DNA from 4 places in the Pseudomonas sp. DCB_BI genome. Region 4 is predicted to be linked to each of the others. Evidence: riboswitches for the same ligand, from Rfam matches in the RefSeq annotation. Region 4 holds a riboswitch; each other region holds the start of a gene.
What was found. Region 4 has a riboswitch for cobalamin ahead of cobW (cobalamin biosynthesis protein CobW). Riboswitches for the same ligand answer to the same signal wherever they lie in the genome.
Positions count from the first base shown of each region.

Region 1: another riboswitch for cobalamin. It lies ahead of OO258_RS10420 (TonB-dependent receptor); the one in region 4 lies ahead of cobW (cobalamin biosynthesis protein CobW).
Region 2: another riboswitch for cobalamin. It lies ahead of cobO (cob(I)yrinic acid a,c-diamide adenosyltransferase); the one in region 4 lies ahead of cobW (cobalamin biosynthesis protein CobW).
Region 3: another riboswitch for cobalamin. It lies ahead of OO258_RS10430 (ABC transporter substrate-binding protein); the one in region 4 lies ahead of cobW (cobalamin biosynthesis protein CobW).

Region 1 covers NZ_JAPFCG010000008.1:2,423-10,003, forward strand. The annotation lists gene OO258_RS10385 (hypothetical protein) at 1-594, shown strand, start outside; gene calA (vanillin reductase) at 673-1,725, opposite strand; gene OO258_RS10395 (AraC family transcriptional regulator) at 1,906-2,811, shown strand; gene thpR (RNA 2',3'-cyclic phosphodiesterase) at 2,893-3,438, opposite strand; gene lpxO (lipid A hydroxylase LpxO) at 3,597-4,496, shown strand; gene OO258_RS10410 (carboxymuconolactone decarboxylase family protein) at 4,603-4,947, shown strand; gene OO258_RS10415 (GNAT family N-acetyltransferase) at 5,026-5,595, shown strand; cobalamin riboswitch at 5,750-5,958, shown strand; gene OO258_RS10420 (TonB-dependent receptor) at 6,067-7,581, shown strand, end outside.
Region 2 covers NZ_JAPFCG010000013.1:22,193-29,773, reverse strand. The annotation lists gene bluB (5,6-dimethylbenzimidazole synthase) at 1-541, opposite strand, end outside; gene OO258_RS15370 (cobyrinate a,c-diamide synthase) at 538-1,833, opposite strand; gene cobO (cob(I)yrinic acid a,c-diamide adenosyltransferase) at 1,830-2,441, opposite strand; cobalamin riboswitch at 2,561-2,781, opposite strand; gene OO258_RS15360 (C40 family peptidase) at 3,598-4,131, opposite strand; gene OO258_RS15355 (C40 family peptidase) at 4,271-4,921, opposite strand; gene hda (DnaA regulatory inactivator Hda) at 5,049-5,756, opposite strand; gene OO258_RS15345 (AI-2E family transporter) at 5,951-7,024, opposite strand; gene OO258_RS15340 (DUF2066 domain-containing protein) at 7,037-7,581, opposite strand, start outside.
Region 3 covers NZ_JAPFCG010000008.1:10,360-17,940, reverse strand. The annotation lists gene OO258_RS10460 (hypothetical protein) at 1-343, opposite strand, end outside; gene OO258_RS10455 (GNAT family N-acetyltransferase) at 475-972, shown strand; gene OO258_RS10450 (OprD family porin) at 1,076-2,413, opposite strand; gene OO258_RS10445 (pseudoazurin) at 2,410-2,844, opposite strand; gene OO258_RS10440 (ABC transporter ATP-binding protein) at 2,862-3,650, opposite strand; gene OO258_RS10435 (FecCD family ABC transporter permease) at 3,647-4,663, opposite strand; gene OO258_RS10430 (ABC transporter substrate-binding protein) at 4,663-5,679, opposite strand; cobalamin riboswitch at 5,790-5,988, opposite strand; gene OO258_RS10425 (DUF1624 domain-containing protein) at 6,017-7,183, opposite strand; gene OO258_RS10420 (TonB-dependent receptor) at 7,326-7,581, opposite strand, start outside.
Region 4 covers NZ_JAPFCG010000006.1:164,226-171,806, forward strand. The annotation lists gene OO258_RS08860 (branched-chain amino acid aminotransferase) at 1-228, opposite strand, end outside; partial or broken gene OO258_RS08865 (ATP-binding cassette domain-containing protein) at 434-961, opposite strand; gene OO258_RS08870 (hypothetical protein) at 1,133-1,495, opposite strand; gene OO258_RS08875 (glyoxalase superfamily protein) at 1,492-1,869, opposite strand; cobalamin riboswitch at 1,971-2,183, shown strand; gene cobW (cobalamin biosynthesis protein CobW) at 2,283-3,350, shown strand; gene cobN (cobaltochelatase subunit CobN) at 3,354-7,115, shown strand; gene OO258_RS08890 (ATP-binding protein) at 7,117-7,581, shown strand, end outside.

The DNA of each region.
Region 1 (7,581 bases), on a different contig from region 4:
CTGGGGCTGAGCATGGAGCATGGCAGGGTGTCGGCAGATGGCCGCTTGATCGTGGTCGGCGAGCAAGGCAGCCGCCACCTGGTGCTGGACGACCAGCTCCGGCTTGTGGCAGAGGTCGGCCCCGGCAGCGAATACCCGCACTTTGCGCTGTTCAACCGTGCCGGTGACCAGGTGATTCTCAATGCCTGCCACTTCTACAGCGGTGCCACGCTGGCGGTCCGGGTGGTCGATCTGCCCGGGTTGAAAACCGACTACTACAGCCAGGATCCGCGTACCCCGCTGGTGCAGGATGGCGCCCGCGTGTATGCCGGGGTAGCACGCGCTGGCGAGTACATCGTGGGGGATGCCTATGGCTACCTGCGGGCCTTTGGCGAAGATGGCAAGGAGCATTGGCAGCACTACCTGGGGTCGACCATCAGTGCCATGGACATCAGTGCCGACGGGCACACGCTGGTGGCAGCGAGCCATGCGGGAATTGTGTCGGTGATCGCCCTGGACAGCGGGCGGCCTGCGTGGCAGATCGGAACCGGGGCGCACGGCGAGGTGCGCCGCTGGTTGTTCTGGAAGGGCTGGGACAAGGCACTGGCCTGGTGACAGATTGGGCATTCACATTGCCCCAACCGGCTTCTTCGCTGGCTGGCCCACGCCAGGGCCAGCCCAGGCAACCGCCGATCAGCCCTGCAAAGTAGCCATGTCGATCACGAACCGGTACTTCACATCCCCGGCAATCATGCGCTCATAGGCCTGGTTGATGTTGCGGATATCCAGCATCTCGATATCGCAACGAATGTCGTGCGCTGCACAGAAATCCAGTACTTCCTGGGTTTCGGCAATACCGCCGATCAACGATCCCGCCAGCACCCGGCGCTTCAATACCAGGTTGGCCGCATGCACTGCCGGGTCGATCGGTTCGATCAGGCCGACCAGGATGTGCACGCCATCGAACTTCAGGGTTTCCAGGTACGGGTTGAGGTCGTGTTGGACCGGAATGGTGTCGAGCAGGAAATCGAAACGGTCGGCCGCAGCACGCATCTGCTCGGCATCGGTGGACACGATCACATGGTCGGCACCCTGGCGCCGGGCTTCCTCGGCCTTGGCCTGGGAGCGGGTGAACAGGGTCACTTCCGCGCCCAGCGCCTTGGCCAGCTTGATGCCCATGTGGCCGAGGCCGCCCATGCCAAGGATGCCGACCTTGTGGCCAGGGCCAACGCCGTGATGCTTGAGCGGCGAATAGGTGGTGATGCCGGCACACAGGATTGGCGCAGCGCTGGGCAGGTCCATGCCGGCCGGTATGCGCACCACGAAGTGCTCGCTGACCACGATGCTGCTGGAGTAACCGCCCATGGTATTGCTGCCATCCACGCGGTCCGGGGTGGCATAGGTCATGGTCGGGCCTTCCAGGCAGTATTGCTCCAGGTCCTTGGCGCACGCCTCACAGTGGCGGCAGGAGTCGACCATGCAGCCGACGCCCACCAGGTCACCGACCTTGTGCGCGGTAACCTTGTCGCCTGTGGCGGTGACGCGGCCGATGATCTCGTGGCCAGGCATCAGCGGGTACACCGCAATGCCCCATTCATTGCGCGCCTGGTGGATGTCGGAGTGGCACACACCGCAGTACAGGATCTCGATGGCGACATCGTCCGGGCGCGGGCTGCGGCGCTCGAAGGTCATGGGGGCCAGAGGGCTGGTCGGGGTTTGGGCGGCGTAACCGATGGCGGTGTACATGCAGGACCTCGCAGTAAAGTGAAACGATTCAGGCGACGCATTTTGCCCGCCGTTCAACGCTACGCCCACAGCGGATTCTCCGGCATGCATGCCTGATTCTCCGAACATGCCTTCCCCATCTGACGCCACGCCTTCAATCTGCGATGATTAAGCTGTCTGATTCTCTGCCCGTGGTGCTCCATGCAACTGACCCGCCATGTCGATGCCAATGCGCCGCTTTGCGCGCTGATCCGAAGCCTCGCCAGCCGCCCCGGCTTCGTCCCTACGCACCTGCCCCAGGTGCAGGTGTTGAGCTGGGACCACTATGTGGCCAGCAGCCCACAAATCTACGAACCCAGCCTGATGATCCTGGCCCAGGGCAGCAAGCTGGCACGCCTGGGGCCACGGACCCTGGAATATGGTGCCGGGCATTACCTGGTGCAGGCGCTGTCGGTACCGTTCATGTGCGAAACCTTCGCTACCCGCGAGGCGCCGCTGTTGGGCGTGGCGGTGGATATCGACCGTGGCGTGCTGGGTGAACTGGTACAGGAGATGGACCTGGCGCCGGACCCGGCAGTCCAGGCGCAAACCCCGCAATCGATGACCTCGGCGGCACTGGATGCACCGATGCGCGAGAGCGTGGAACGGTTGCTGCGCTGCCTGCATGACCCGATGGACGCCAAGGTGTTGGGGCCGGCGCGGGTGCGCGAGGTGCTGTACACCGCCTTGCGTGGCCCACAAGCCGGCGTGTTGCGGGCGTTGGTGGAGCAACAGGGGCACTTCGCCCGCATCGCTGCTGCCCTCGCCCACGTGCGCGAGCACTACAGCGAGCCACTGAGTGTGGAAACCCTGGCCGCGCGCGCCAACATGAGCGTTTCAACGTTCCACGAGCACTTCAAGCGCTGCACCGACATGGCGCCGATGCAGTACCTCAAGCGCCTGCGGTTGCTGAAGGCGCAGCAGATGCTGATCGGCGAAGGCTTGGGTGTCGCCCAGGCGGCGCACCGGGTGGGCTACCAGAGCACGTCGCAGTTCAGCCGCGAGTACAAGCGCCAGTTCGAGCGCAGCCCTGGAGATGAACTGCCGTACCAGAGCTTGCCGGTTTGACACATGCCCCGATCGGCGTCGCTTACCTCGCGCCGTGACACCTCAACCCCGCCCGGCAGGGCAGCGAAATCGCCACCGGAGTCAGCCTGCAAGCGGCCACTGCGCTACCGGCCAGTAAGCGCCCTTGCGCGATTCATACAGGGTGAAATGACGGGCGCCGAGGAAAAACGCTGGCGCACTGCTGGCCTCTGGCGGCTGGCCGCGGTAATCCCTGGACAGCGTCAGGTGCGGGCGATATTCGCGGCTGGCCGCCTCCACCCCCAGCGGCAGCAACGCCTGCTGCAGGGCGTACACCAGTTGCAAAAGGGCCGGTGGAATCTGCTGCGCCTCCAGTACCAAGGCATTGGCCCGCTGCCACACCTGCAAGCGGTCGAGCAGCAACCGTGGCGCCGCCCCCAGCAGCGTCAACTGGTCAACTGCCGCGCAAATGGCTGGCACCTGAGCGGCATCCACATCACCAAGGAACAGCAGCGTGACATGGAAGTTGGCGGCCGGCACCGGCTTGCCACTGCGCAGGTTCAGCTCCCGTCGCCACTGGGCCAGGGCACGGCGCTGGGTATCGCTTACCGGCAAGGCGAAGAACAGTCGCTTGAAGGGGCTGCCACTGGGACGGATATCCTGAACCATACAAACTCCTGAACATGAAACGATTGCGCACGACTGTCGGGCATTACACCAATGTCGCCCCGTCGTTTCGTAACAATCAGTACAAACTACCCCCATGATTGTTTATGCTGGCGGGCTTATGCCATGGCGCATGGCTATTTTTCGACAAGTAAACGTCCATGAAAATTGCACTCGTACTCATCTTCATCCTCTCGATCGCCTATGTTCACCTGCGCGGTCGTGTTCGCCACAAGCTGACTCGCCAGCTGGGCGACCATTCCAGTTTCCTGGCACCGGTCAACAGCTTCCTGTACCTGTTCTCCAGGCTCCCGGCCAAGCCTTACCTGCCGGTCGAGGCCTTCCCAGAACTGAAACCGCTGCAGGACCACTGGCAGGAAATTCGCGAGGAAGGCCGCCAGTTGCTGCAGGTTGGGGAAATCAAGAAGTCCGACAATTATGATGACGTTGGCTTCAACTCGTTCTTCAAGACTGGCTGGAAGCGCTTTTACCTGAAGTGGTACGGCGAAAGCCACCCGTCGGCAATGGCCCTGTGCCCACGCACCACCGAACTGCTGCAAGGCATCGGCACGGTCAAGGCAGCCATGTTCGCCACCCTGCCACCGGGCGCCAAGCTGGTGCGCCACCGTGACCCGTATGCGGGTTCGTACCGCTACCACCTGGGCCTGGACACGCCGAACGATGACGGTTGCTACATCAACGTGGATGGCGAGAAATATTCGTGGCGTGATGGCGAAGGTGTGATCTTCGACGAAACCTATATCCACTACGCGGCCAACAATACCGAGCACAACCGCATCATCCTGTTCTGCGACGTCGAGCGCCCGCTCAAGTACCGCTGGGCAACCGCGTTCAACCGCTGGTTCAGCCGCAACGTCATGGCCGCTGCCGCCGCGCCCAACACGGCTGGCGACAAGACCGGCGGGATCAACCGCCTGTTCACCCGCATCTACAAGATCCGCGAACGCGGCAAGGCGCTGAAGAAACGCAACCGCATGCGCTACTACCTGGAGAAGTGGGCCGTGGTTGCTGCGTTGGTACTGGTGTTCATCTACATCTGATGGATGGGCGCAATTGCCATGCGCTCCGCCCAAAGTACAAGCCTCACACCTGCCACTCTTCGACTAGCCTGAAAGCTCCACTCGCAACCACCCCAAGGTGAAGACGATGAGCATGATGGACTGGGACGCCTACCGTAAGCAGTTGATGGCCGGCATCGGCGATCTCAAGCAACTGTCACCCGACACCGTAGCCGGCTACATGACCGCCAGCGGTGCCGGGGCCAAAACCAACCATCTGGACGCGAAGACCCGCGAGCTGATCTCCCTGGCCGTGGCCGTTACCACCCGCTGCGATGGCTGCATCGCCGTGCATTCGCAACAGGCGGTCAAGCACGGTGCCAGCCGTGAGGAAATTGCCGAGGCCCTCGGCGTGGCCGTGGCGATGAACGCCGGAGCCGCGCTGGTCTATTCGGCACGGGCCATGGATGCAGTGGGCAAGGCCAACGGCTGAGCCCGAACGGCGCCGCCGCCCTTGCGCGACGGCGCCGCGCCCCGCAGACTGGGCGGCTTAGCCCGCGCAGGAACCCGCATGATCCACATCCGCCCCATGACGGCCGAAGACTTCGAACGCTTCTGGCCCACCTTCCAGGCCATTGTCCAGGGCCGTGAAACCTATGCTTTCGACCCGGCCCTAGGCTTTGAACAGGCCCGCTCGCTATGGCTAGAGTTGCCCTTGCACACGCTGCTGGCCGAAGAAGATGGCCAACTGTTGGGGTCGTACTACCTCAAGGCCAATGCCGCCGGGCCCGGCGCACACGTGGGCAATTGCGGCTACATGGTCTGCGAGCAGGCACGCGGCCGCGGCGTGGCCCGGCTGATGTGCGAGCACTCGCAGAAACTGGCGCGCCAGGAGGGTTTCCTGGCGTTGCAGTTCAACTCGGTAGTGGCGACCAATGAAGTGGCGGTGGCGCTGTGGCACAAGCTGGGTTTCGAAACCGTCGGCCGCTTGCCCAAGGCCTACCGCCATGCCCGCCTGGGGCTGGTGGATTGCCTGGTGATGTACAAGTGGCTGGCCGATGAGCCGGTGGTGGAGAAGCCGCCGCTGCTGATCGGGCGCAAAAATATCGAGGCGCGGGTGTCGCGCAGGCGCGGGCGCTGACCCTCGCGTGCACGTCCGGCCCGTTCGCGGGTTTCATCAGCAAGGTCACCTCGGCATGCGGGTTGGTGCGGCCCTTCAGGTTGACCGTGCCGCTGCCATGTATTCATGCGAAATCACTACACGCCAACATTTGACGCCCAGCATTTCAGTGGTGATATGCGCCCCAGTTTCAGGTGTCCTGCGCCGCCGCGCGCAGGGTGAAACGGGAAGCCGGTGCGTCGTGTTAACCACGACAAGTCCGGCGCTGCCCCCGCAACGGTAAGCGAGCGAACCCTTCGAGATACCACTGTGCCTTGGCATGGGAAGGTGAAGGTTTCACGCCCCTCGCAAGCCCGGAGACCGGCCTGGAGCTTCACTTGGCAACCCGCGGTGGGCGGGCGCAGGCCGGTATCCGTGCGCGCGCCTGCCTGCACGGTTCGCCTTTGCGTGTTTTCCACCGGGATCCATTCATTCCTGCAGCAGTGGAACGACATGTCCCGTATGTTCAAGCTTCACCCTTTGGCGGCCTGCCTGGCCGTCACCCTGCCGGCCCTGGCTGATGACCGCGGGCCGCAGCCCTTGGCCCTGCCCTCCACGGCCATCACCGACACCCTCGACAACCGCACCCTCGACCTGAGCACACCCACCCAGGCCGGCTCGCGTCTAGGCCTCAGTGCGCTGGAAACACCCGCCAGCACCAGCAGCATCAGCGCCGAACAGATCCAGCAACGCAACAACTTCACCGTGCAGGATGCGGTGACCCGTTCGCCAGGCATCACCTTCATTGGCTCGCCGGGCGACGGTGGCACCGGCCTGTCCGCCCGTGGCTTTGCCGGGCACAGCTCGGTGATGACGCTGTTCGACGGCGCACGCCTGTATACCGGCGCTGGCACCCAGACCTTCCCGGTCGATCCATGGATGGTCGAGCGCATCGAGGTGATCCGCGGCCCGGCCTCGGTGCTGCATGGCGAAGGCGCTACAGGCGCGGTGGTCGACGTGATCCCGAAAAAGCCGTTCGCCGGCGAGGTGCGAAACCACCTGCGCCTGGGCTACGGCTCGTGGGACCGCCAGCAGCTTGGCCTGGACAGCGGTGGCAGCTTCAGCGAGCGCTTGAGCTACCGCCTGACCCTGAACCAGCAGGCCGGCAACGGCTGGGTCGACCGCACCACCTCACGCAGCCTGGCCCTGAGCGCGGCACTGCGTTTCGATGCCAGTGACGACCTCAGCTTCACCCTTGCCCATGACCGCGGCGAAGCGCAGCCTGCCAACTATTACGGCACCCCGCTGATCGACGGCCACTACCGCAGCAGCCTGCGCAAGAAAAACTACAACGTGCAGAACGATGTGCAGCGGTACCACGACGAATGGACCCGGCTGACCACCGACTGGACACTGAACGACCATGTCAGCGCCAGCAACCAGCTGTACTACATCAACAGCCGACGCCACTGGCGCAACGCCGAGAACTACGATTGGGACGCCGATCGCCAGCAGCTGCAGCGCGGCAGCTACCTGGAAATCAAGCACAACCAGGAGCAGTTCGGCGACCGCCAGACGTTCACCTTCGACCACTCGCTGTTGGGCCTGGCCAGCAAGACCCTGCTCGGTGCCGAGTACAACAAGGTACGCTTCAACGTCGACAGCAACGCCCCCTACAACGACATCGGCGGCGACTACATGGACCCGTGGCAGCCGCAGCCTGGCTGGTTCCACAGCGCCTCGCCACTGCGCCCGCAAACCCTGTCCACCACCCACACCTTCGCCCTGTTCGCCGAGAACCACCTGCAGCTGGGCGAACGCCTGTCGTTGGTTACCGGGGTGCGCCGCGACCAGAACCACATCGACCGCGACAACCTGGCCGATGGCAGCCGCAGCGATCACAGCCTGCAAGGCGGCAACTGGCGCATCGGGCTGGTGTATGCGCTCAGCGACGACCTGTCGCTGTACGGCCAGTACTCCACCAGCGAAGACGGGGTGAACAACCTGATCAGCCTCAGCCCGAGCCAG
Region 2 (7,581 bases), on a different contig from region 4:
CCAGGCACAGCACCGCGACCGGCTTGGCACCCGCAGGCATACCCAGCAGCGCCGCCAGTTCAAGCGGGTCGAACAGCGACACCCAGCCCATCCCCAGCCCTTCGCCACGGGCTGCCAGCCACAGGTTCTGGATGGCACAGGCCAGCGAGGCCAGGTCCATTTCCGGCAGGGTGCGGCGGCCGAAAATGTGCGGTTCGCGGTTGTCCATCAAGGCTGCCACCAGCAGTTCGGCACAGTCGTTGATGCCTTCCACCTTCAGCTTCATGAAGTCGTCGGAGCGTTCGCCCAATGCCGCGGCAGTGCGCACGCGCTCCGCCTCAACCAAGGCCTGGATCTGCCCACGCAGCTCGCGCCGGGTAATGCGGATGAAGCGCCAAGGCTGCATGAGCCCGACGCTGGGCGCCTGGTGCGCAGCGGCCAGCAGGCGACCGAGCAAGGCAGGCTCAACCTGGCCGCCAGCGAAGTGGCGCATGTCGCGGCGCTCGCCGATGACGCGGTAGATCGCGGCGCGTTCGGTGTCGCTGAAAGCGTGTTCGCTCATGGTCGCAACAGCGCCGCCGCCGCATCCGGGTTGGAAGGGAAGTAGAAGTGCACGTAGGAGGCCGTCAACCGCCCCAGACGGTACACCGCTTCGTTGCCGCGCCCGCCATTGGGGCTCAGGCCGCGGGCAATCGGCTCCAGCCCGGTGCTGGTCAGCGAATGGTGATAGGTGTGCCCGCGCAAGGTACCTTCCGGTAACTCCACCGCCTGCAGCGCCAGGGCCGCGAGGCGCTTCTGCATGGTCGCCTCGCCCGACAGCAGGCCAAGCAGTTCGGCGCGTTCGCCTGCCACATCGGTCAAGGCATCGAGCAGGTACAGCATGCCGCCGCATTCGGCCAACAACGGCTTACCCTGTGCGTGGTGGGTGCGGATCGCCTCGCACATCGATGCGTTCGCTGCCAGCGCCCGGTGATGCAGCTCCGGGTAGCCGCCCGGCAGGTACAGGCTATCGACCTCCGGCAACTCGCGGTCGTGCAACGGCGAGAAGAATTCCAGATGGGCGCCGAGGTTGCGCAGCAGGTCGAGGTTGGCGCCATAGGTGAAGGCGAACGCCTCGTCCCGCGCCACGCCGATTCGCACACCGGCCAGCGCGGCCACGCAGGCTTGAGGCTGCGGTGCGGCAAAGCTCACCGGCGGCGGCAAGGCGGCGTCACAACTGCCACCTAGCGCCTCGGCAGCAGCATCCAGGCGGGCATCCAGGTCATTCAGCTCACTGGCCTGGACCAGCCCCAGATGGCGGCTGGGCAGCTCGATGCCGCGCTCGCGGGACAAACCGCCATACCAGCGCAGGCCCTCGGTCAGGCTGCCCTCCAGCAATTGTGCGTGGCGCAGGCTGCCCACCCGGTTGGCCAGCACGCCGGCAAACGGTAAGTCGGCCTGGTAACGCGCCAGGCCCAGGGCCAATGCACCGAAGGTCTGGGCCATGGCTGTGCCATCTATCACCGCCAGCACCGGTACGCCAAAATGGCGCGCCAGGTCGGCACTGGACGGGGTGCCATCGAACAGCCCCATCACGCCTTCGATCAGGATCAGGTCGGCCTCCCCGGCGGCTTCCCACAATAGCCGGCGGCTTTCCTCCGCGCCGATCATCCACAGGTCCAACTGGTACACCGGCGCGCCGCTGGCCCTTTCCAGGATCATCGGGTCAAGGAAGTCTGGCCCGCACTTGAACACCCGCACCTTGCGCCCGAGATTTCGGTGCAGGCGGGCCAGTGCGGCAGTAACCGTTGTCTTGCCCTGGCCAGAAGCGGGTGCCGCGATCAACACGGCGGGGCAATGGCGCGCCTGGCTCACAGTTCGACGCCCTTCTGTGCGCGGATGCCGGCCTGGAAGGCATGCTTGAGCATGCCCATCTCGGTCACGGTGTCGGCCAGTTCGATCATCTCAGGCTTGGCTGCACGGCCAGTGACGATCACATGCTGCATCGGCGGGCGGGCCTGGATGTCGGACAACACCTGATCGAGGTCGAGGTAGCCATGCTTGAGCGCAATGTTCAGCTCGTCCAGCACCACAAACTGTACGTTCGGGTCCTGCAGCAGCTGGCGCGACACCGCCCAGGCCGCTTCGGCCGCAGCGATGTCGCGTTGACGGTCCTGGGTTTCCCAGGTAAAGCCTTCGCCCATCACGTGGTAGCGCACCTGCTCGGGGAAGCGCCGGAAAAACAGCTCTTCGCCGGTGCTGTTGCGGCCCTTGATGAACTGCACCACGCCGCACTGCATGCCATGGCCCAAAGCGCGCGCGAGCATGCCGAAAGCCGAGCTGCTCTTGCCCTTGCCATTGCCGGTTAGCACCAGCAGCAAGCCGCATTCGTTGGGGGAGTTGGCGATACGTTCGTCGATGACCGCCTTCTTGCGCTGCATACGCGCCAGGTGGCGTTCGTCGCGTTCGGTGGATTCGCTCATCAGGGTTCTCCGCTGGCTGGCACCGCGGCAACGCGCGACGACAGGTAATAGGCAGGCAGACGGAGAGCGCGCAGGGGCCATGGCAAGCGCCACGGTGCACCGCGCATCACCCTCCGTGATGCCGTTGGCAGATATCAGGCCGGTCTCCGGGCTTGTGAGCGGGCCTAGGCCCTGGCCTGCGCGCCTTCCCGGGTGTTGGCACCCAGTGGCCATGCGCGGCCGCGACTCACCTACCGTTGCGGGGGCAGCGCCGGAATCGCGCCACGCTGGCGCCCACCGGCTTCCCAGTTTCACCCTGCCCAGTCGAGGCTGGCAGGGCACCTGAAACACGCGCGAAGGTTAGAGGGTTGCACCCATAGCGTCAATCCAAGCGGCCCGTTTGCTGTCGAACAGGCGTTTTGCTTGACGGCGGGGGGCGGTATCACCGTCAGCATTCATTTTTTCAAAGGGAACCGGCGCTTTGGCTTTTGGGCTTTTGGGCTTTTGGGTTGTGGGCTTTCACATCACGCAGACATTCATTCGCGATAGTGGCGCCTACTCACCTTTCCGCCCTTACGGCGGGTCCCTTTTTGTCCTGGCAAAAAGGAACCAAAAACCGTCCGCTCCCATCATCCGGCCCCTACGCTACGCTCCGGGGTCCCCTCGCTACGGGCATGCTCCCGGGAGTACGCGCCGAAGGCCCCATCCATGGGGCCTCAGCGCTTGACGGGCATCCATGCCCGTCACCTCCCTCCGCATGCCCTTCGCTCGGCCTACTGAAGTCGCAATCTGTGTCGCCTGGGCTACCGCGCGCTTAGAAGCAAAAGCAACAGCTAGAGCCCCGCCGGCCCTGTGGCTTGCGATCGCTTGGCGCTTTTCGCTTTTCGCTTTTGATCTTGCTTCTAAGCGCGCGGTAGCTCAGGCAACGCAGATTGCGACTTCAGGAGGCCGGAGCGAGGGAACCCCGGAGCGCAGCGTAGGGGCCGGATGATGGGAGCGCAGCGTTTTTTGGTTACTTTTTGTCGCGTTGACAAAAAGTGACTCGCCGTAAGGGCGAAAAGGTGAGTCAGAGTCGCCATCGCAAATGGACTATGCGCGCCATTAAAACCAGCACTTTCCCGATTCAAGCTTCAAGGCGTGGTGAGCCAGCCTGTCAACCGAACCTGCCGCCCGCCCCTCAGGGGTTCTGAGCCAGGTGCCCTTGCGGGATCACCCGCTTGGCCTGCAGGTAAGCCTTGGCCCAGTAGCTGTTCGACAGGTAGTCCAGGCGCACCGTGCCACCCGTAGAAGGTGCATGCACGAAGCGCCCCTCGCCGACGTAGATGCCGGCATGGCTGACCTGCGAGCCGCCGCTGGTGGCGAAGAACACCAAATCACCCGACTGCAACGACTTGGCATCCACCGTGGGTGCACGCATCACGATCATTTCCCGCGTCGAACGCGGCAAGCTGATGCCGGCAGCATCTCGGTAGACGTACTTGATCAGCCCGCTGCAGTCAAAGCCAGAGTCCGGCGTGTTGCCACCCCAGCGATAAGGCGTGCCAACCAGACCGATGGCGCGAATCAACACGTCGTCTGCAATCGGCGAAGGGCTGGGCTGGCTGTAGGTCACCTGCGGCTGTACCACAGGGGCCGGCGCAGGCGCACGGCTGGAGCAGGCAGCCAGCAAGGCTGCCAAGGAGAGAAATGCGAAGCGCGCCATCTTTATCATGGCCAGAACATCCTGTCTGAGACCGCTGCGCAGCAGCCGAAAAGAGTTGAGAATTTAGATTAGACGCTTTCTGTAAATGCGCACGGCGGCGAGCTTTTTTCAAAGCATCGCCGCCGCGGCAGGATATATCATTTGGCCATCAGTTGCGCGCGATATTCGTCGGCGCCATGGCCAGGGCACGCTTGGCCTCAATGAAGGTCTTGCTCCAGTAGCGATCACCGAGGCTGTCGATGCGCACGCCACCGCTACGGCGGCTGCTGGAGTGGATGAATTGGTTATCACCCAGGTAGATGCCGGCATGGCTGACGCGACCGCGGCCATTGGTGCTGAAGAACAGCAGGTCACCTGGCTTGAGCTTGTTGCGCGCCACTTTAGGGGCATCGACGTTGATCATTTCACGCGTGGAGCGTGGCAGGGTCATACCTGCCTCCTCGCGGAACAGGTAGCCGATGAAGCCACTGCAGTCGAAGCCAGACTTTTCCGAGGTACCACCAAAGCGGTAGCGGGTGCCGATCAACGACATGCCGCGCTCGAGAATGCTGTCAGCCAGGACTGGCAGCTGGTAAGGCTTGCTGCTGGAGAAGGACGCCAGGTCATCTTCGGTGGCCAGTTCTTCCGGCTCGCCGAACACCGACGAGGGCGAGGCTTTGGCCTTGATTGCCGACTGTGCGGCGATCGGGGTGTGATCCTGAGGCTGTGGCTCTGAATGAGACGCCGGGCCTTGAGCCGCGCAGCCAAAAAGCAGGGTCACGAGTGCGAGTGGCACGAGGGGTGCGAAGCGCTTCAGCATGGGCACGACCGTGTCTGTAATCCTTTAGAAGGGTGAAACTATGCCCTCTATCATGGCCATTTGCAAATTTTATCGAAAAAGATGTGACTTTTTCGTTTTGCCGCTCTGGCCCAGCGTTTTCAGGGGGTTACCAGCCGAGGGTTTCCTTGAGGAAAGGAATGGTGAGCTTGCGTTGTGCCTGCAGCGAAGCCTGATCGAGGCGCTCCAGCAGGTCGAACAATGCGCTCATGCTGCGCGCGCCACGGGTAAGGATGAAATGGCCGACTTCGTCGGTGAGGTGCAGGCCACGGCGGGAAGCGCGCAGCTGCAAGGCACGCAGCTTGTCTTCGTCAGACAGACCACGCATCTGGAAAACCAACGCCAGGGTCAGGCGCGACTTCAGGTCCGGCAGCTTGATCGGCAGTTCGCGCGGCGATGCCGAGGCAGCCAGCAGCAGGCGCCGGCCGCTGTCACGCAGGCGGTTGAACAGGTGGAACATAGCCTCTTCCCAGTCGGCCTTGCCGGCGATCACATGCAGGTCGTCGATGCATACCAGTTCGTACTGGGCGAGGTAGTCAAGCAACTCTACGCCGCGGTCGAGCAACTGTGCCAGGGGAAGGTAGACAGCGGGTTCGCCGCGCTGCTGGAAGCGGTGGGTGGCAGCCTGCAGCAGGTGGCTACGGCCAACACCCTGCTTGCCCCACAGGTAGATAAGGCTCTCGGTCCAGCCGGCGTCGGCTTCGCATAGCCGCTCGACGTAGCCCAATGCCGCAGCATTGGCGCCCGGATAGTAGTTGATGAAGGTGGCGTCATCGCGCAGGCGCACACCCAGGGGCAACTGGATCGGTGGTTTCATGCTCGCGGGCGGTCGACAGGACCGCAGGGGGCCTTTGCTGAACAATGTGCAAAGTCTATACCTGCAACGCGGGGCGCACAATCACGGCAATGGATAGCACAAGTAAAATCAACAAGTTGCGCCAATGCGAGGCTGATGGTGTATGTCATTCGATCTCACAGGCGCCCCAAATCCAAGGATGAACGTGCCGGCCATCACAACTCCGGGTCAATGTCTCCGGCGTACATGTCCGATTCCTTGTACAGATCATGCACATGCCGCAACAGCACCATGATCACCGCCGCCACCGGCAGCGCCAGCAGCACCCCGGTAAAGCCGAACAGCTCACCGCCGGCAAGAATCGCAAAGATCACCGCCACCGGGTGCAGGCCGATGCGGTCGCCGACCAGCAGCGGCGTCAGCACCATGCCTTCCAGCGCCTGGCCGACCATGAACACGGCGACAATGCCCAGCATCGGGTAGAGGTCGCCGCCGAACTGGAACAGGCCGGCCACCAGCGCGGCTCCGATACCAATGATGAAGCCCATGTACGGCACAATGGCCGCCAGGCCGGCGAGCATGCCGATCAACAGCCCCAGCTCCAGCCCAACCAGCATCAGCCCGGCCGAATAGATGATGCCCAAGGCCACCATCACCATCAGCTGCCCCCGCACGAACGCACCCAGTACCTCATGGCATTCACCTGCCAGGCCCACTACCTGTGGCTCATGCTGGCGCGGCAGCAGGCCGCGCAGCTTGGCCATCATCACGTCCCAGTCCCGCAGCAGGTAAAACCCTACAACCGGAATCAGCACCATGTTGGCCAGCCAGGCAATCAGCGCCAGGCTCGAGGCCGTGGCCTGGGACAACACCACGCCGACAATGTCGGTGGTCTGGCCCATGTGTTCGCTGATGGCGGCCTTGATCTTGTCGAACTTCCAGAACCCGTCTGCCAGCCCCAACCGATGCTGCACCCACGGCAGCGCCACATGCTGCAGCCAGTCAAGCATCTGCGGTGCCAGCTCATAAAGCCGCACCAGCTGCTTGGCCAACATTGGAACCAGGACCAGCAACAGGGCCATGAGCAGCAGGGTAAAGAGGCCGAACACCACGACCACACCCCAGGTCCGCGACAACCCCCGACGCTCCAGCCAGTCAACCAGCGGGTCGGCCAGGTAGGCCAGGAGAATGCCGATCAAGAAAGGGGTAAGGATGTTGTGCAAACCATACAAAAGCACGGCAACCAGCAGCGCGGCACCCAGCCAGATCCAGCGGCGCATGTCAGACAATGTCAGTACTCCTTACCAACGAAAACGCAGGCCGTCGAACGGCTTGGGGACGGGCTGCTGCGGGGCGGTCGGCTCCTGGCCGGCAGCCGCCGGTGGCGTGGCTGGTGCTACTGGCGCCTGCTCTACCGGCACTTCCTGCAGCTTGGCCAGGCCCAGTTGAGCCCGTAGCTGCTCACGGTTGCCAGTCACCCCGTAGGTCAAGGTAGTGCCTTCGGCGAGTTGCAGGCGGGGGCCATAAGGCTCCAGTACGCGGGCCAGTTCGGCGTAGCGCTGCAGGTTCATACCCTGTACTTGCAGCTGCAACTGGCTGCTGGCGCCTGGTCGGGTGACGTAGCGCGGCGCCAGGCGGGTGCTTACCGCCAGCATTACCGCATCGGCCAGCGCAGCCTGGTCGGCGCCCTCGGCACTGCCTTGCTCACGCTGGTCACCCAGCCACAGCTGCCACTTGCCTTGCCACTTGCCATCGGCCTCCTGGGCATGTACCGCCAGCAAGGCATCGGCGCCATAGCGCTCGGCAGCCTGGCGCAGCGGCGCCGGGTCGCTTGCTTCGAGCTGCT
Region 3 (7,581 bases), on a different contig from region 4:
CTTCGGTGTCTTCCAGGGCGCGGGCCTTGGCCGGGTCCTGGGTGGCCGCGACAATGGTGGCGAACTCGGCGTCACTGAAGTTCTTTTCGCTGTACAGGCGGAACAGGTCCTGGCGCTGGTCCTCGACGGTGAGGTGCTTGCGCAGCACATCCTGGATGGTCGCTTGCGATAGCTGCGGGTGCGTGCGCCCGAGCAGCCCGGCCATGCGTTCGATGTTATGCGTGTAGGCATCCTGCAACGGTAACTGGGCAAGGATCTGCTCTTCACGGGAGGGTTTCTGCTCGCAGGCGGTGAGGGCGGCAGTCAGCAACAGTGGCAACAGCAACTTCGGGAGGCAAGGCATGGGGTGGCCTGGTCGGGCAGTGAAGAATGTCGATTATAACGATGTCCGCCTGGTCGCGACGAGCCCTGTGATTTGCCTTGAGCGGCGTGCTGCGGTAGAACCTTGCCCTCCCGACCATTGCCGATAGCCTCATGCCGACCTGGACCCTGCAACCTGTGGCGCGCAGCGCCATTGCCGAAGTGCTGGCGTTTGTCGACAGCGCCCGCCGCCAGCTGTTTCCGATGCTGACGAACGCCCCTGTGCCACGCGACCTGGCGCAATTCGCCGAAACCTATCTGGAGGGCGAGGGCTGCTTCCTGGAGGCCCGCGATAACGGGCGACTGGTGGCGGTGATTGGTTACCTGCCCTATGACCATCGTTTCGCCCAACTTGATTATCACGCCGAGCGGGTTGTCGAAGTGGTGCGCCTGTTCGTGTTGCCGGACTACCGCCGGCATGGCCTGGCGGGCGCGTTGTTCGGTGCACTGCGCGAGCGGGCGGTACAGGCGGGCATTGGCTGCCTGTACCTGCATACCCATCCATTCCTGGCCGGTGCAATTGCATTCTGGGAGCGGCAAGGGTTCGTGGTGGTGGATGTGGAGCAAGATCCGGTCTGGCAGACCACGCACATGCAAATGCGCCTGCGCTGACCTGTGCGAAAGCGCCTACAACGGCGCTTTCGGGGTGATCGACGGGTTCATTTAAAAAACTTCATGGCTTGCTTGTCCTCCCCGGTTCAGGCAACGCGATCTGTCAAAAACCGCCCGAAATCGGCCACTCCACCGCCAGCCGTATCTGGTCACCATCCAGCTCCGCCTGGGCCGTGTTCCCACGGTGCACGTTATGCCGCAGCGAGAACGTGGTGCCCTTGGCCTTGCCGCCCTGTACCACGTAGCGCGCCTCCAGGTCGCGCTCCCAATGCTTGCCACCTTTGCCATAACCCAAGTACGCATACCCGCCATCGGGGTCGACGTGCGTGCCATCGATATCAAACCCGCGCACGTACAACGCCGTCAGGTTCAACCCGGGCACGCCGTAGGCACCCATGTTCAAGTCGTAGCGCGCCTGCCACGACTTTTCGTTTGGCGCGTTGAAGTCCGACATCTGCACCGCATTGGCAATGAAGATCGCCCCCCGCGTCACGTAGTCGAATGGCGTGTTGCCGTCTACTTGCTGCCAGCCCAGGCTGAAGCCGTGTGGCCCTTGGTTGTAGCGCGAGACCAGGCTCCAGGTGGTGTTGTCGATACGCCCGGACAGCGCCTTGCCAGTGTCGGTGGTGCGGTACAGGTTGAGGTCCAGGCTGACGCTGCGGCGGTCATCCAGTGCCTGGCTGAGGGTGCCGCCCAGGTAGTGCTGGTTCCAGCTGTCTGCATAGCGCGAGGTGTACAGGCTGCCGCTGAAGGCAGCGCTGGGGTTCCACACTGCGCCGGCCAGGTCGAAGCTGTTGCCCTGCCGGCCGTTGGAGTAGTTCACCACAAAGCCCTGATCGTGGCTGGAAGCGTTGCGGTCGGTGCTTTCGTTGAAGTGCCCTGCCACCAGCTTGAGGGCGTCGAACGCGTTGCTGGTGAGAAACCAACCGGTGGCGGTCTCGGGCAGCAGGCGGCTGTCTGAAGAGCTGAACACCGGGGTCTTGACCCGCTGCTCACCGTAGGACAGCACGGTATTGGCCATGCGCAGTTTCACTGCCGCGCCCCCACGGCTGTATTCGTTCTTCGGGTGACCGTCGTTGTCGACACCCAGCAAACGCGCCTTGCCGGCGCGCCCTCCGCCGCTGTCGAGTTGCACGCCCAGGTAGGCATGGGCATCGACCCCGACACCAATCAGCCCTTGGGTGAAGCCGGACTGGAAGGTGCCCATCAAGCCATACGCCCATTCCTCGGCTTTGCCATTGCGCGCGTTACGCGGCTTGTAGGCATTGCGCGCAGCACTGTTACGCCCGCCGTGCTTGTAGTCACGCTGGTCGAACACGCTGCGGTTGAGAATGCTCCAGCTGCCATCTTCGATGAAACCGTGGCTTAGCGCTTGGGCGGAGTCGGCCAGGGCGACAGGCGCCAGGCTCAACAGGGGCAGAGCCCACAACACCCGGCTCATTGCCCGGCCTCGAGCTTTTGCAGTTGCAGGGCCAAGCGCGCCTTGGCCCGGGGTGGCAAGCTGGCGGGTATTTGCGCTGCGGGCGCGTCACCCACCCGGATCACCATGACCATGCCCATCGCCAGGTGCGGAATGCACTGGATGCCGTATACGCCTGGCACGCTGAAGGTTTGCTCGAACGGTTGGTTCAGCTTGCTTTTGAACGCTGTGGCCCCGGCAGGTAGCAGGCCTGCCATACTGGCGGCGTTGTGCCCGTTCTGGGTTGGCAGGAAGCGCACGCTGTCACCTGGCGCAATGCGCAGGTGGTCGGGTTCGTAAACCATGGCGCCGTCGCTGCCGCGGTTGAGCATTTTCACTTCATGGACTTCGGCCTGCGCGGCCGGGGCAAGCAGGGCGCTGGCGAGCAGCAGGGCGACAGGGCGCAACAGCATGGGCAGAACTTCCTGGTTCAGGGGGCGCGAAAGCGCAGGATGCGCGCGCCGTCGTAAGGGTCGGTAAGGTAGTGGGCGTGGACGCCGAAGGTGCTCAGCAGAAGGCCCGGGGTAAGCACCTCGAAAGGGGCGCCCAGGGCGACCAGGCGGCCTTTGTCGAGTACCGCGACACGGTCGCAGGTAAGTGCCTGGTTGAGGTCGTGCAGGGCCACCAGGGTGGTGACTGGCAGTGCCTGCACTTGTTGCAGCAGGCTCAACTGGTGCTGGATATCCAGGTGGTTGGTGGGCTCGTCCAGCAACAGGACCTGCGGCCTCTGCGCCAGGGCGCGGGCGATGTGCACGCGCTGGCGCTCGCCGCCGGACAGCGAACCCCACAAGCGGGTGCGCAGGTGCAGGGCATCAAGGTCGGCCAAGGCTTGCTCGACGATGGCGCGGTCGTCCCGGGAGAACGGTGCCAGGGCTGAAAGCCACGGCGTGCGGCCCAAGGCAACCGCATCGAACACGTTGATCGCATCGAGGGTATCGGCCTGCTGTTCGACCAGTGCCAACGCCTGGGCGACCCGTCGGCGAGGCATGTGTGCCAGTGGTTCACCCATGAGTTGCACGCTGCCGCTGGCAGGCTTGCGCAGGCCAGCCAGCAACTTCAGCAGCGAGGACTTGCCCGAACCGTTGGGGCCCACGATGCCTAGGGTTTCCCCGGCAACGACACCCAGGTCGATATCGCTGAGCACACTATTGCCGGCCAGCTGCAAGCCCAGGCCCTGGCAGCTGAGTGGCGATAGCGTAGCCGCACACATCACCGTCATGGGCGCCCCCTGCGGCTGACCAGGATCAGGGCGAAGACCGGTGCACCGATCAGCGCAGTCACCACGCCCACCGGAATCACCTGGCCCGTGATTAGCGTGCGCGAAAGGATATCGGCGGCGATCAGGAACAACGCGCCGCCCAATGCACTGGCGGGCAGCAGTCGGCTGTGCCCGGGGCCGAGCAGCAGGCGCAGGGCATGGGGGATTACCAACCCGACAAATCCGATGGCGCCGACGATAGATACCATCACCGCCGTCACCAGCGCAGCACAGCTGATCAGCAGCAACTGGGTACGCCGCACCGGGATGCCTAGCGAGGCTGCCGAATCGGCGCCGAAGGTGAACGCATCCAGCGCGCGGCGATGCCACAGGCACACCAGCAAGCCGAACAGCGCTACCGGCACGGCCAGATACACCGAAGGCCAGCGCACGCCGCTGAGGTTGCCCAGCAGCCAGAACAGGATGCCACGCGCCTGCTCGGCGGTGGCTGACTTGGTAATCAGGAATGCGGTCAGGGCGTTGAACAGTTGCGAGCCGGCGATACCGGCCAGAATCACTGGGGCATTGTTGCTGCTCGGGCCGGCCGCGCGGGCCAGCACCAGCACCAGGGCGAAAGCCGCCAGGGCACCAATGAAGGCCCCGGCAGACATGCTCAAGGCAAGGCTACCCAGGCCTAGCAGGCCGACCAGTACTGCACCGGTCGAAGCACCGGCAGACAGGCCCAGCAGGTAAGGCTCGGCCAGTGGGTTGCGCAACAGGGCCTGGAGAATCACGCCGCAGGTGGCCAGGCCGGCACCGCAGGCCGCCGCGACCAGCGTACGGGTCAGCCGGTAGTTCCAGACGATGCCGGCATCGATCGGATCGACCGGGTAACCGGCCTGCCACAGGTGGTTGGCCAGCACCTGGCCGACCACGCTGGGGGACAGGTTGGTTTCGCCAATGGCAGTCCCGGCCAGCAGGGCCGCCAACAGGGCTGCCAGGGCAACGGCAGTGCAGGGTAACAGTCGACTGATCACTGGCTGGCTTTACCGCTGGCAAAGGCTGCCGACAACGTCTGCACCCCACGGAACAGGCGGATGCCGGCCTGCATGGCATCGGCGTCGAGGATGATGATGCGGTCGTGCTTTACCGCATCCATGTTGCGGGTTACCGGGTCGCTGCGCAGGAATTCCAGCTTTTTCTGGTAATCGTCGGCCGGGAAGCGGCGGCGGTCCATGCGGGCGATGATCAACCAGGTGGGGTTGGCCTTGGCCAGGGTTTCCCAGCCTACGGTGGGCCATTCCTCGTTGGATTCGATAACGTTGCGCACACCGAGGGTGCGCAGCATGAAGTCCGCCACACCCTGGCGGCCGGCCACGTAGGGGTCGATGTCCAGGTCGGCGCTGGAGAACCAGAACAGCGCCGAGGTCGTCGACAGGTCCTTGCCGGCCAGTTGCGCCCTGGCGCTGTCCAGACGGCCTTTGAGCTCAGCGTTCAGCGCCGTGCCGCGGGCCTGTACGTCGAAGATTTCCGCCAGTTGGCTGACGCTCTTGTAGATGCTGTCGACCTGGAACGCCTGCAGGCGAGTGCCATCGGCGCCCACCAGGTTGTCTTTGCCTTCGCAGTCCGATGGCAGCAGGTAGGTGGGGATCTTCAGCTCGTCGAACTGCTCGCGGGTACCGACTACGCCCTGGGCGCCGACCATCCATTCGAACTGCACCGCTACCAGTTGCGGGCGCTTGCCCACCACGGCCTCGAAGCTGGGGTCGTTATCAGCCAGGCGCGGTACCTTGGCGTTCACGGCCTGATACTCGGGCAGCACGTTGTTGAACCACAATGAGGTACCAGCCAGCTTGTCGCCCAGGCCCAGTGCGTAAAGCATTTCGGTGCCAGCCTGGCCGATGGTGACCGCACGCTGCGGCGCGTGGGCGAAGGTCTGCGGTTTGCCGCAGTTGTCGACCGTCAGCGGGTAGTGGGTGGCAGCGGCCTGGGCCAGGCCGGTGAGGCCGAGGCCGAGGCCGGCGAGCAGGGTGGCGAAACGGGGCAGCATGCTGGGCGATCTCCTATCGGACAGTTCACGGAATGAACGCACGGACAGGCATCGCCGAGCCCCCGCTGGCCGCAGGGGCAACACTGATGGCCAATCCCGGACACCCCGCCGGTTGGTGAATGTAGGCCGGCAGGTCTCCTGACTGGTGCGTCTTCACCTGGCCCCGGCCTTCCCGAGTCAGCGACTCAGTGGCATTGATGGAGCAGGCTCGGCACCTACAGTTGCGGGGGCAGTTCCGTTTGGCCCGTATTGGCGGGCCTGGGATTCCCTATTAATTCCGTGGTGGAAACCGGCGGCCCGCATGGTAGACCATCGCGGCGCCGGGTGAAAATGCTTTTCAGAAGTACTTCAGCCAGCCGATATCACGGCGGCGCTGCTTCAGCCGGGCGAACCAGCGCACCGGCAGGTACAGCGAAACCGCCAACAGCAGGGCGCCCAGCCACACCGCCGCAATGCCGTCGAAGCCGAAATAGTCGCCATGGTTGAGGCCGAACAGTGCCACGCTGGCCAGGTACAGCAATTTCAGTACATACAGGTGCAGCAGATAGAAGAACATGGGTGCTGCACCGAACACCGCCAGGACGCTGATCCAGCGTGCCTGGCCGGCGCGTTCGAAGGCGCGCAGCAACAGCAGGCCGCAGCTCAGGGTGAGGGCCAGGAACAGCAGCGAGGGCGGGTATTTGGTGATGTTGAAGAAGCTCATCAGGGTTTGCGTCAACGTGGGGTAGCCGCTCCACGGCGCTTCACCATAACCGTTGAACATGCGCAGCGCGACAAAGCCCAGCAGCGCGAGCAGCCCGGCCAGCAGCAAGCGGTGCTGGCGTTGATCTGCCTGGCTGCCACGGGCAAACCAGGGGCCCAGGCCGTAGCCGAGGGCGATGACGCCGATCCACGGCAGCACCGGGTAGGACGTGCGCAGGCGCAGGTGTTCGGAATACTCCAGCCAACCGCGGTCATGCAGGATCGCCCACGGCACGTGCAGGGCCGATTGCACGCCAAAGTGCAGGCTGTCGAGCAGGTTATGGCCAGCGATGATCACCGCCGCCAGTACCAGCAGCGCCGCGCGTGGCAGCCACACCAGCAGTGACAGGGCGATCATGCTGACGCCGATGGCCCAGATGACCTGCAGGTAGATCACGCTGGGTGGCAGCTGGAAGGTCCAGGCGAAGTTGACCAGCGTGAATTCCAGCACCACCAGGAACAGCCCGCGCTTGAACAGGAACGCCGAGACATCGCTGCGGCTTTGGTGTTTTTCGCCGTACAACCAGGCCGACAGGCCGGTCAGCAGCACGAACACTGGCGCACACAGGTGGGCCAGGGTGCGGCTGACGAACAGCGACGGCTCGGTGGTGTCGATGGCCATCGGGTCGCTGACCTGGCGGTGCAGGAAGAAGGTCTCGCGGACGTGGTCCAGGAGCATGAACAGGATCACCAGCCCGCGCAGGGCATCGATGCTCTGCAGGCGCTGGGTTAGCAGGGTGGGGGTGGCGCTGGCGCTTGTCATGGAGGGTCGCTGATGGGAATTGATGTCAAGTGAAACGTTATCTTATAACTAAATGATTAGGTTTTGGTAGCGGTTTCTTGTGTTGCCTGCACCGGCCTCTGCGCGGGTAAGCCCGCGATGAGGTGAGTACAGGCACGTCAGCTCAGAAGCTGTAATCCACCGTCGCGAAATACGAGCGTGGCATCCCCATCAACCACTGCTGCCCGCTGAACGCCGATTGCACGTACTCGCGGTCGAACAGGTTATTCAACTGCAACCCCAGCCTCACATCGGGCCGAACCTGCCAGGCGACATTGGCATCCACCACGGTGTAGCCGGGGGCGCTCTGGGTATTGGCAGTATCGGCATAACGCGCATCCACATACCGCGCCCCAATGCCTGCTTGCACTTGCTGGCCG
Region 4 (7,581 bases):
CGGGCGGAACAGGTTGATCGAGCCGTCCTTGCAGCGGTAGGCCTTCAGGCCTTCGAAGCACTGCTGGCCGTAGTGCAGGGCCGTGGAGCCTTCACTGATGTGCAGCACGTTGTCTTCGGTCAGGGTGCCCTTGTCCCACTCGCCATTGCGCCATACGGACAGGTAGCGTTTGTCGGTCTTGATGTAGTCGAAACCCAGCTTGTCCCAATTAATGCTTTCGTTGCTCATGACACCCTCATTGTCTTGCAAGTGCCCGATCGCTCGGGCTGCTGTTATATGCGCACCATGCCACCTTAATACATCCTTGGCGGATCGGGAACGGCCAGTCACGAATTGATAGGCTGCGATGCTTTTTTTTTGGTTTCTACAACAGCAAGTACTCATCCAGCGCCAGGTTCTCCAGCAATACCACATCATGGGACACCACTATCAGCGCCCCGCAAAACAAGGTAATAGCGCTGTCTTGCTCCACCTTGCGGGCGGCGTCACGCACTTGGCCCAGTAGCGTTTGCCGAGCATCGCGATGGTCGCGGCGCTGCTTGCCAGCGGTGGCCTGGCTGCGCTCCTGCTTGCGGTGGATCAGAATCTTGGCCTGGTTGGCGTGCTTGGCTTGGTGCCCGGCCCGCGCTTGATGGCGCTCCAGGTCTTCGCGTTGGCGCTGCAGTTCACGGGCCTGGCGCTGCTGCTCCTGCTTCAGCCGGGCAAGTTGCTGCTGGGCCTGCGTGCGCTCGATGACTTGCTGGTCCAGCAAATGGACAGGCCCGAGGCGTCGACAATGGCCGCTGCTCGGTTCACGCTGGCCGGCATGAATCTGCCCTAGCAGGCTTTTGCCCACGCCATTGCGCCCGACCAGGCCGGTGCGCCGTTGGTCGATGGTTTCGTTGAGGTTGCTAAACAGCGGCCTGCCATCAGGCAAGGCCAAGGACACGCTGTCCAGCGTCAGCGTCGACGTGTTCGTCATGCACAACTCCATAAATGCCGCGACATCTCCGGTACGAACCGGAGGCTGAAGACTGGCCGTCGAACGGACGGCGGCATCAATGGCGCATTGGACGAACACCTCGTAATTTACAGAATGCGTAGCCTAACGGACCGTCTGGGGCCGGGTAAAGCACCGGCTGCCGGTTGGGGCTCAGCGCTGCGTCTGCAAGCGCTTGGCCCAGTCTCCGCCGTGGCCGTGCGCGCAGGCTTCTTCACTGTCGAATCGCACATGCCAGGCCGGATGGTCCAGCTGAATGCCGGCTTGCTCCAGCGCCAGAGCGGTAAGTGCCAGCATGCGCGCCTTCGCATCACCGACCACGGCCGCTGCCTTGTCGGCCTCTTGCTCGAATACCCAGGTAATACGCAGGCTGCTCGGAAAGTCCTCGGGGTCGAGGCGATGGGTAAGCCAACTGAAGCCGACAATCTCCGCCTTGGCGGCTTCGCAGGCATCGGTCAGGCACGCGACCAACTCCCGCTCCAGGCGGCCTATTTCGCGCTTGCCCAAAGCCTTCACGGGTTGGCCTCGTCATCGATCTGCTGGCAGAAGCGCAGGCGGTTGCCGAACGGGTCCCACACTTGCATCTGCAGGCCCCAATCCAGGCGCTCGGCCTCCGGCCGGGCAAAACCGTACTGTTTACCCTGCAATTCACGCTCCAGCGCGCGCAGGTCGTCGAGGCGGGCGAACACGGTCGAGCCAGGGCAGGCATCGCCATGGTGCTCTGAAAGGTGCAGGATCAGGCCATCACGGTGGATTTGCATATACAACGGCAAGTCAGGGCTGAAGCGGTGCTCCCAGTCCAGGCTGAAACCCAGGAAATCGAGGTAGAACTCCTTGGCCTTGTCGATCGAGAATATGCGCAGTACAGGTATGGCAGGGGCGAGGGGCATGGTGCGTCCTTGACCGTGGATAAAGGCGCCACTGTAGCGCACTTGCGCCCAGCGTTGTCGACCGGCCCCGCAGCAATGGTTGACCACCCGCCAGCCACTGCGTAGCCTTGCCACTTCGAGGTTCTTCGGCCAGGCCGAAGCTAAGACGGGAACGCGGTACAAGCCGCGGCTGCCCCCGCAACTGTAAGCACCGACAACGGATCGACACAGCCACTGCGCCAGGCGCGGGAAGGCGTCATCCCGCCAGACTGCTGCATCAGCAGGCGACTGGAACGGTGCAAGCCAGGAGACCTGCCTCGCAACGTTTTCGACTTTCAACCGGGCGGGGTGATCCGGTGGCGAACAAGCCCGGCCGGTCTGGCCCGTGGCTGTCGTCCTGCATGCCCGCGCCATACTGCCAAGGGCAATGCGACATGAAAACACTGGCCAAGCTCCCCGTCACCATCGTCACCGGCTTCCTCGGCTCGGGCAAGACCACCTTGCTGCGCCACATGCTCGACAACGCCCAAGGCCGCCGTATTGCGGTGATCGTCAACGAATTCGGCGAACTGGGCATCGACGGCGAAATCCTCAAGCAGTGCAGCATCGGTTGCACCGAAGAAGAAGCCAGCGGCCGCGTCTATGAACTGGCCAACGGCTGCCTGTGCTGCACCGTGCAGGAGGAGTTCTTCCCGGTCATGCGCGAGCTGGTGGCACGCCGGGGCGACCTGGACCACATCCTGATCGAAACCAGTGGCCTGGCCCTGCCAAAACCGCTGGTGCAAGCCTTCCAGTGGCCGGAAATCCGCAACGCCTGCACCGTCGATGCCGTTATCACCGTGGTCGATAGCCCTGCGGTGGCTGCCGGCACCTTTGCTGCTTACCCGGAACAGGTCGATGCGCAGCGCAAGCTCGACCCGAACCTGGATCACGAATCGCCACTGCACGAGCTGTTCGCCGACCAGCTGGCCAGTGCCGACCTGGTGGTGTTGAACAAGGCCGACCTGATCGACGCCGAAGGCCTTGCCAAGGTCCGCGCCGAAGTCGCCGAAGAACTGCCGCCCGCGGTGAAAGTGGTCGAAGCCAGCAGCGGCAAGCTGCCGCTGGAAGTGCTGCTGGGCGTGGGTGCCGAGTCCGAGGCGCATATCGATGGGCGCCGCACCCACCACGACTCGCACCACGACGGTGACGACCATGACGATCATGACCACGATGCCTTCGACTCCATCTCCATCGACCTGCCAGAAGCCGACGAAAGCCTGTTGCTCGATGCCCTTACCCAGCTGGTGGTGGAGTTCGGCATCCTCCGTGCCAAAGGCTTCGCGGCCATTCCGGGCAAGCCGATGCGCCTGCTGGTGCAAGGCGTGGGTACCCGTTTCGACAAGCACTTCGACCGCGCATGGCGCGCTGACGAGCCGCGCATCACCCGCCTGGTGCTGATTGGCCAGGACCTCGATGCGGCGCAGCTGGAAGCGCGCCTGCGCCAGGCCCTGGGCGCCTGACCCATGCACCTGCTGCGGACCCAGCCCGGCGGCTTCGTGCCGGATGACAGCATTGCCGACCTCGGCCAGACACCCGCCGAGCTGGTGATTCTCTGCAGCGGCGATTCACACCTGGCATTGCTCGCCGATACCGCCGAGCAATTGCCCGAAGGCTTCCCCAGCTTGCGCCTGGCCAACCCGATGCAGGTGCAGAACCATGCCTCGGTCGACCTGTATGTCGACCAGGTGCTGCGCCATGCCAAGGTCATCCTGGTGTCGTTGCACGGTGGCGTCGGCTACTGGCGCTACGGCGTCGAACAGCTGGTCGAGCTGGCCGCCCGCGGTGTGCAGCTGATCCTGGTGCCAGGCGACGACCGCCCGGACCCGGAGCTGACCAGCCTGGGCAGCGTCACGGGTGCGCAGGCCGAGCGCCTCTGGCACTACTTGCGCCAGGGCGGCAAGGCCAATGCCATCAACCTGTTCAACTGCCTGGCCAACCAGTGGCTGGGCCGCGACTACGCCTGGGACGAGCCGCAGCCATTGCCGCGCACGGCGGTGTATCACCCGCACAAGGGCAGTGCGACGCTGGAGGACTGGTACCCGCAGTGGCACCCTGAACAGCCGGTGGCACCGCTGCTGTTCTACCGCTCCCACCTGCAGGCGGCCAACACTGCATTCATCGATGTGTTCTGCCAGCGCCTGCAGGCTGCCGGGCTGAACCCGTTGCCGATTGCCGTGGCCAGCCTCAAGGAAAGCGCCTGCCTGGAACAGGTTGAAGCCTGGCTCGACGAGGTCGGCGCCGAGGTGCTGGTCAATACCACCGGCTTTGCCCTGTCCAGCCCGGAACGCCCCAACCTGCGGCCGTTCCGCCGCGACATCCCGGTGTTGCAAGCCATTTGCGCGCAGGACAACCAGCCCGGCTGGGAAGGCAGCGAGCAGGGCCTGGGCGCGCGTGACCTGGCGATGCACATCGCCCTGCCGGAACTTGACGGGCGCATCATCACCCGGCCGGTCAGTTTCAAGGACATGGCCTGGCGCAGCGAGCGCAGCCAGTCCGACGTGGTGTGCTACCGGGCCCACCCCGAACGCATGGACTTCGTCGCCGAGCTGGCCCGCCGCTGGGTCGAGCTTGCCCGCCTGCCAAATGCGCAGAAACGCGTAGCACTGGTGTTGGCCAACTACCCGACCCGCGACGGCCGCATCGGCAATGGCGTCGGCCTGGACACTCCGGCAGCCGCGCTGAATATCCTCAAGGCATTGCAGGCCCAAGGCTACCCACTGGCCGACCTGCCGGGCAGCGGCACGCAGCTGATTCACCAATTGCTTGGCGGCGTGACCAATGACCTCGACCACCTCGACCAGCGGCCCTGCGCCCAAAGCCTGAGCCTGGACGACTACCAGGCTGCGTTCGACCGCCTGCCCGAGGCCAACCGCCAGGCGGTGCTGGAGCGCTGGGGCCCGCCCCAGCGCGATCCGATGTTCCGCAATGGCCGGCTGATGGTTGCCGGCTTGCGTTTTGGCCTGACCTTTGTCGGTATTCAGCCGGCGCGCGGCTACCAGGTGGACCCCAGCGCCGTGTACCACGACCCCGATCTGGTGCCGCCGCACGGTTACCTGGCGTTCCACTTCTGGCTGCGTCATGCCTTTGCCGCCGACGCGGTGATCCACGTCGGCAAGCACGGCAACCTCGAGTGGTTGCCCGGCAAGGGCGTCGGGCTGTCGGCGCAGTGCTGGCCAGATGCCTTGCTCGGCCCGTTGCCGAATATCTACCCGTTCATCGTCAACGACCCGGGTGAGGGCGCCCAAGCCAAACGGCGTACCCAGGCGGTGATCATCGACCACCTGATGCCGCCGCTGACCCGGGCCGAAACCTACGGCCCGCTGCGCCACCTGGAGCAGCTGGCCGATGAGTTCTATGAAGCGCAACTGCTCGACCCACGGCGTGCCCGCGAGTTGCAGCGCGACATCCTTGAACTGGTCAAGGCCAACCACATCGACCGTGAGCTGCAGCTGGAAGGGCAGCTGGACGATGCCGCGGTGTGGTTGCCACGGCTGGACACCTACCTGTGCGACCTCAAGGAGTCGCAGATTCGCGATGGCCTGCATGTGTTCGGTGAGTCGCCTGAAGGGCGCTTGCGCCTGGATACGCTGCTGGCGTTGTTGCGGGTTGAGCGCGGTGACGGACGCGGCGGCAATGCCAGCCTGCTACGGGCGTTGGCCAAGGCGCTGGTGCCCGGCTTCGACCCGCTCGATTGCGAGCTGGGCCTGCCGTGGCAGGGGGCACGCCCCGAGCAGTTACAGGCCATGGGTGAGGCACCTTGGCGTACCTGTGGCGACACCCGCGAGCGCCTTGAACTGTTGGCACTGCAACTGATCGAGCAGGTGCTGGCCGGTACTGCGCAGCTGCCCGCGCAAAACGAATGGCAACCGGTGCACGACGTGGTACACGCCCTGCGTGACGCTGTAGCCCCCAGCCTGGATGCCTGCGGCCCTGCCGAAATGAATGGCCTGCTGGCGGCGCTGGCCGGGCGTTTCGTACCGGCCGGCCCCAGCGGCGCGCCTAGCCGGGGCCGCCTCGACGTACTGCCCACCGGCCGCAACTTCTATACCGTGGACGTGCGCAACCTGCCCACCACCACCGCCTGGCGTCTTGGCTTCGCCTCGGCCAACCTGATCCTTGAGCGCCACTTGCAGGACCACGGCGACCACTTGCGCCAGCTGGGCCTGTCGGTGTGGGGCACGGCGACCATGCGCACCGGTGGCGACGACATCGCCCAGGCCATGGCGCTGATGGGCGTGCGGCCTGTGTGGGCCACCGGCAGCCAGCGTGTCGATGATTTCGAGATACTGCCCCTGAGCCTGCTCGACCGCCCACGGGTGGACGTGACCTTGCGCGTTTCCGGGTTTTTCCGCGATGCCTTCGGCAACCTGATCCGCCTGTTCGATGCTGCAGTGCAGGCCGTGGCCGCGCTGGACGAGCCCGACAGCCTCAACCCCCTGGCCGCCCGGGTGCGCGGCGAGCGTGCTGCCCTGCTTGAACAGGGCGTTGACGCTGAACAGGCCGCGCGCCAGGCCGGCTGGCGGGTGTTCGGTGCCAAACCAGGTGCCTACGGGGCCGGGGTGCAGAACGCCATCGACGGCCGGCTGTGGCATAGCCGCGACGACCTGGCCGAGGTTTACCTCAACCACGGCGGCTACGCCTACGGGGGTAGCGACGACGGTACCCCGGCCCGCGCCCAGTTCGCCCAGCGCCTGGCCAAGGTACAGGCGGTGCTGCAAAACCAGGACAACCACGAGCACGACCTGCTCGATTCCAACGATTATTACCAGTTCCAGGGCGGTATGCTGGCGGCGTCGGAAACCCTGAGCGGGGCCGGCGTGGCCAGCTACCATGGCGACCACAGCCAGGCCGACCGGCCGCGCATCCGCACCCTGAAGGAAGAGCTTAACCGGGTGGTCCGCGCTCGCGCGCTCAACCCGAAGTGGATCGACGGGGTGAAGCGCCATGGCTACAAGGGTGCATTCGAGATGGCGGCGACGGTCGACAACCTGTTTGCCTTCGACGCCACCACGCACCTGATCGACGACCACCATTACCAGGGGCTGGCCGATGCCTACGTGCTCGACCCGGCCACCCGCGACTTCATGCGCGAGCACAACCCCGAGGCCCTGCGCGACCTCACCGAGCGCTTGCTGGAGGCCCAGCAGCGCGGCCTGTGGCAGGCGCCGGGCGACTACCGCGAAGCCCTTGAGGAACAGCTGCTCGACGGCGAGGAACAGGCTTGAAATGAGTGAACCCGTACAATTTCCGCTGGCCGCCGTGGTCGGTGCCGACGCGCTGAAGCTGGCACTGTGCCTGACCGCCATCGACCCGAAGATCGGCGGCGTGCTGATCGAAGGGCCGCGCGGCATGGCCAAGAGCACCTTGGCGCGTGGCCTGGCCGACCTGCTCGGCGAAGGCCCGTTCGTCACCTTGCCACTGGGCGCCAGCGAGGAACGGCTGGTCGGTACCCTCGACCTGGACGCCGCGCTGGGGCAGGGCAAGGCGCAGTTCTCGCCGGGGGTGCTGGCCCAGGCCGATGGCGGCGTGCTGTATGTCGACGAGGTCAACCTGTTGCCCGACACCCTGGTCGATCTGTTGCTCGACGTGGCGGCCAGCGGCACCAACCGCATCGAGCGCGACGGCATCTCGCACCGGCACAGTGCCCGCTTCGTGCTGATCGGGACCATGAACCCGGAAGAAGGCGAGCTG